One region of the Clostridium sp. CM041 genome, then DNA from elsewhere that is predicted to be linked to it. Evidence: predicted binding sites of a transcription regulator. Region 1 holds the regulator's gene; the other holds the start of a gene.
What was found. The regulator NrdR, encoded in region 1, represses ribonucleotide reductase genes. The targets are predictions, from matches to a motif close to CACNANATNTNGTG.
Positions count from the first base shown of each region.

Region 2: the regulator NrdR is predicted to act here: its motif matches at 1,114-1,127, upstream of ACWJJT_RS07575 (vitamin B12-dependent ribonucleotide reductase).

Region 1 is NZ_CM143648.1:494,343-496,766, reverse strand. It holds gene ltrA (group II intron reverse transcriptase/maturase) at 1-576, opposite strand, end outside; gene nrdR (transcriptional regulator NrdR) at 1,023-1,478, opposite strand; gene ACWJJT_RS02420 (YlmC/YmxH family sporulation protein) at 1,539-1,799, opposite strand; gene sigE (RNA polymerase sporulation sigma factor SigE) at 2,039-2,424, opposite strand, start outside.
Region 2 is NZ_CM143648.1:1,609,318-1,611,741, forward strand. It holds gene ACWJJT_RS07570 (gamma carbonic anhydrase family protein) at 134-664, opposite strand; gene ACWJJT_RS07575 (vitamin B12-dependent ribonucleotide reductase) at 1,293-2,424, shown strand, end outside.

The DNA of each region.
Region 1 (2,424 bases):
GTATTTAGAAAGGTCTATATTCACCGTCCATGTATGTCCAGCATTAATATATCCCCTACATTTTTCAACAGCTTGTTTTCCACTTCTTAAAGGTCTAAAACCGTAACTATTATCAGAAAATTTCTTTTCATATACTGGTATTAGAGTTTGTGATATCGCTTGCTGAATAACTCTATCTAATACAGTAGGTATTCCAAGTAGCCTAATTCCACCGTCAGGTTTTGGTATTTCTACCCTTCTTACGGCTAGAGGTCTATATCTACTTTCTAATAATGATTGCCTTAATTCTTGTCCATGCTCTTTTAGATAATGTAGAAGTTCATCTACTGTCAAACCATCAATCCCATGACTTCCTTTATTGGCTTTTACTCTTTTATATGCTTTATTCATATTATCTCTCGATAATATCTGCTCGAGTAAACCATTATCATATTCATTCACATCGTTTCTTCCTTCTTCTGACATAGAGGAAATACTATGCACTTCTACATTACCTTCGAGTTCCACTCTATTCTCTCGTAGAGAGCCTTCTTTATGAAGTTGTCTGCTTTTATCATATTTTCTCGTATCCTTCAAAATTCCAAAACCTCCTATTGTTCAGTCCTTCCCACGCTAACGCGTTTTGCATGGTACTATGACGTCTGCTGACTTCTGATAGTTCAGCCATACATCACTGTATGGGTTGTTATTTCTAAATTCATATCCACAACTTACCTATCAGATCTCCCCGGGTAAGAACGCAATCTTTCACTCCATCTATCTGCTACATTTACACCACTTGTTTCGAATAGTTTTGGGCTTCGTTTTGTATTGCAAACTTACCCACAAGCATATGCCTTATATGTAGTTTCTGTTCGTCAGACCGGAGTTTGGCCGCCAACTTCCTTCAGATTCCATCTCACGATGGACACCCTTGTCTTAAGCTATGCACTTGGCACTATTAACCCGTGCTAGGGACTTTCACCCATTAGATTGCGCCCATGCCGGGCGCACAATTATAAAAAAAATGCCTAAGGGCATTTTCATTCCTTAGACATTAATTTCCTTATCTCTTCCATGAATGTATTAATATCTTTGAATTGCCTATAAACTGAAGCAAACCTCACATAAGATACCTCATCTACATTTTTTAATATGCTCATAATGATTTCTCCTATATAATCTGATTTCACTTCTGTAAGCATTTCATTATTTAACTGCTTTTCTACTTCATCACAAATAGCTTCAATTTGTTTTCTTGACACCGGTCTCTTTTGGCATGCCTTAATAAGGCCATTTAATATTTTCGTTCTATCAAAATTTTCTCTATTAGAATCCTTCTTTATTACTAAAATAGGTACATCTTCCACTTTTTCATATGTAGTGTATCGCTTAAAACAACTTAGGCACTCTCTTCTTCTTCTAGTTGCAATATTCTCATCTGTTGATCTAGAGTCAACTACTTTACTTTCTTCACAGCTGCAATATGGACATTTCAATGGCCTTCACGTCCTTTTCATAGTATAGTTTGCAAATATACTAACATTATACACTTTTTCCTATTCGTTTTCTATATTTACATCACTACCATCTACAAGAATAACATCTACCCCAATTTTCTTTACTTTTTCCCAAGGTATCTCAACACTATTATTTTTATTGAACCAAGATGACTTTTGGGTTGGCATTAGGATTGAAATAATTCTATAGTCTTCACAATCAACTTTTAAATCTTTGATATATCCCATTTTTGAGCCTGAACTTATATCTATAATTTCCATCTGTCTTAAATTATTTATTGCAAACATTAAACTTTCCATTTTGTTCACCCCCAATAAGTTTTCATAAACCCGTTTTTTTAAACAGCTAGTCACTACTCTAGTCTATTTTTAGAGGCCTAGCACTTTATATTATTTATATTCATAAGTGATTAAAAATATTATTTATAATTAGAACATTTCTTTATTTGTTTCATTTTGCCTAATATTTAATTTTGAAATAATAATTTTAAAAATCGATTTCTAAAATAAAATTATAAAAAGGGTCCTGCTTTCGGCCCCTATACCATCTTATTTATTTCTTTTTGCAATCTTTTTATTATTCTTTTTTCAAGCCTTGAGATATAAGATTGTGATATTCCAAGTATGTCAGCCACTTCCTTTTGCGTTTTTTCTATGGTTCCATTTAATCCAAATCTTAATTGAACAATTTCTTTTTCTCTTGAATTTAAACGTTGCATAGCAAGCCAAAGCAATTGTTTATCTACATCTTCTTCAATTATATTATAAACCACATCGTTGTCCGTTCCAATAATGTCTGAAAGTAACAATTCATTACCGTCCCAATCAACATTTAGAGGCTCATAAAGAGAAATTTCTGTTTTAATTTTACTGTTTCGCCTAAGATACATTAAAATTTCATTCTCTATACATCTTGAAGCATATG
Region 2 (2,424 bases), 1.1 Mb from region 1:
CCAATCTATATATTTATTAAATTTATCAACATATTGTACTAAATATTTTCTATAAACATGTATTTATATTTCTGCTCATCTGTCACCTTTTCTATTCCATTTAATATTATCATTTTTCGCGCTCTATAACAATCTAAATTAAGGTATGGTCATTTATTTGTTTTGTATTATATTTCATTGAAAGCTCTACATAATGCTGAGCTGATTTTTTTAATCCTTCCTTTTCCTCTGTAGTTAGTTCGCGAATGACCTTTACCGGCACTCCCATACAAAGAACCCCTGAGGGTATTTTCTTTCCTTGAGTAACTAAGCTACCAGCGCCGATTATAGTATACTCCCCTATTTCTGCTCCATTTAGTATAGTACTTCCCATTCCAATTAAAGTATAACTTGAAATTTTACAACCATGTATTATGGCATTATGTCCTATAGTTACATACTCTCCAATATTAACCGGAAATTCATCATCATTATGTACTGTACAATTGTCTTGAATATTTGTATAAGAACCTATAGACATGGAATTCATATCGCCTCTTAATACAGCTCCAAACCAAATACTACTGTACTCTCCTATAGACACATTTCCTATAACATCTGCACTGCAAGCAATATAAGAATGTTTATGTACATTAGGTATTTTTCCATCAAATTGATGTATCATAATTTCATCATCACCTCTTCCAAAATAATAAATACGTAAGTTTATTTCTACATATAATAAACTTTTAGGTCTATTATTTTACATAATAATAAACTTTTAAGTCTATTATTTTACATAATAATAAACTTTTAGGTTTATTATTTTACATAATAATAAACTTTTAGGTTTATTATTTTACATAATAATAAACTTTTAGGTCTATTATTTTACATAATAATAAACTTTTAGGTCTATTATTTTACATAATAATAAACTTTTAGGTCTATTATTTTACATAATAATAAATATTCAGGTTTATTATTTTACATAATAATAAATATGTATTTATTATACTACTATATTATATAAATTTGCCGTTTATTCGTCATATTTTTTGGTTAATATTTAATGTTGATTTTTATTTGATTCTATTATATAATACCATCTGTAGTTACAATTCTTTTTCTACTTACTACATATGGTGTTATACTAATATAACACATAATAATTAAACTAAATAATCAAGAAAATCTTTTAGTGTAGTAATATCAACCATACAGAAGTATGTTTTACATAATTTAGACTTAATCTTAATTATTATGCAACTAATAGGAGGTGAATATACTAGCTTTTTAAGCTAGTATTAATTATGGCGGAGATAAAAAATTTAATCAAACGATTTTATACAAAGGAATTAGAAAAAGATAAAACTATTACTGTTTTTGATTTATTTAAATGGAAAAAGGTAAATGTTTTTTTAAAAGACCATAAAACAAATAAAGTGCTTTTAGATATGAAGGCTTTAGAATTTCCGGAGCATTACTCTCAAAATTCTTGCGATATTATTGCTTCAAAATATTTCAGAAAATCTGGTGTTAATAATAAACAAGGTTATGAAGATAGTATGAAAATGGTAGCTCATAGACTTGTTAATTTTTGGTGTGAATCCTTGACTGATGAGACTATTATTAAATCTCAAGAGGAAAAAAGCATTATTTATGATGAATTAATATATGCATTTTTAAATCAAATGTTTGCACCAAATTCTCCTCAATGGTTTAATACGGGTCTTAACCTGTCCTATGGTATAAAAGGCGAATCCTTAGATAATTTTTATTACGATGAAAAAGAAAAAATGATAGTTAAAAGCGAAGATGCTTATACAAGGACTCAAGCTTCAGCTTGTTTCATTCTCTCAATCCAAGATAAACTACTTGGCAATCATTCAATCTCTGAGCAGTATGTAACAGAGACTAAATTATTTAAAGGTGGCTCTGGCACCGGAACTAACTTCTCCTCCATACGAGGTATAGGTGAAAGATTATCTAGTGGTGGTGTTTCATCAGGTCTTATGAGTTTTTTAAGAGGACTTGACAGAAATGCTGGAGCTATAAAATCTGGTGGAACTACAAGGCGTGCTGCTAAGATGCTATGCCTTGATATCAATCACCCTGAAATAATGGAGTTTATGACTTGGAAAGCTAAAGAAGAAGATAAAGTACGCGCTCTTACTAAAATGGGTTATGATGGTAGCTTTGAAGGAGAGGCTTATGAGACTGTATCTGGCCAAAATGGAAACAACTCCATAAGATTCTCAGATGAATTTATGATGAAAGTTGATACCTTATCGAAAAATCCTAATCAGACTATTACTCTTAAAGGGAGATGTGATTCCACAGTTGATGCAGACATAAGTGTTAAGAATCTATGGGATACCTTTAATAATGCTGCTTGGCAATGTGCTGATCCAGCGCCTCAATTTGATGATACCTTTAATGCAT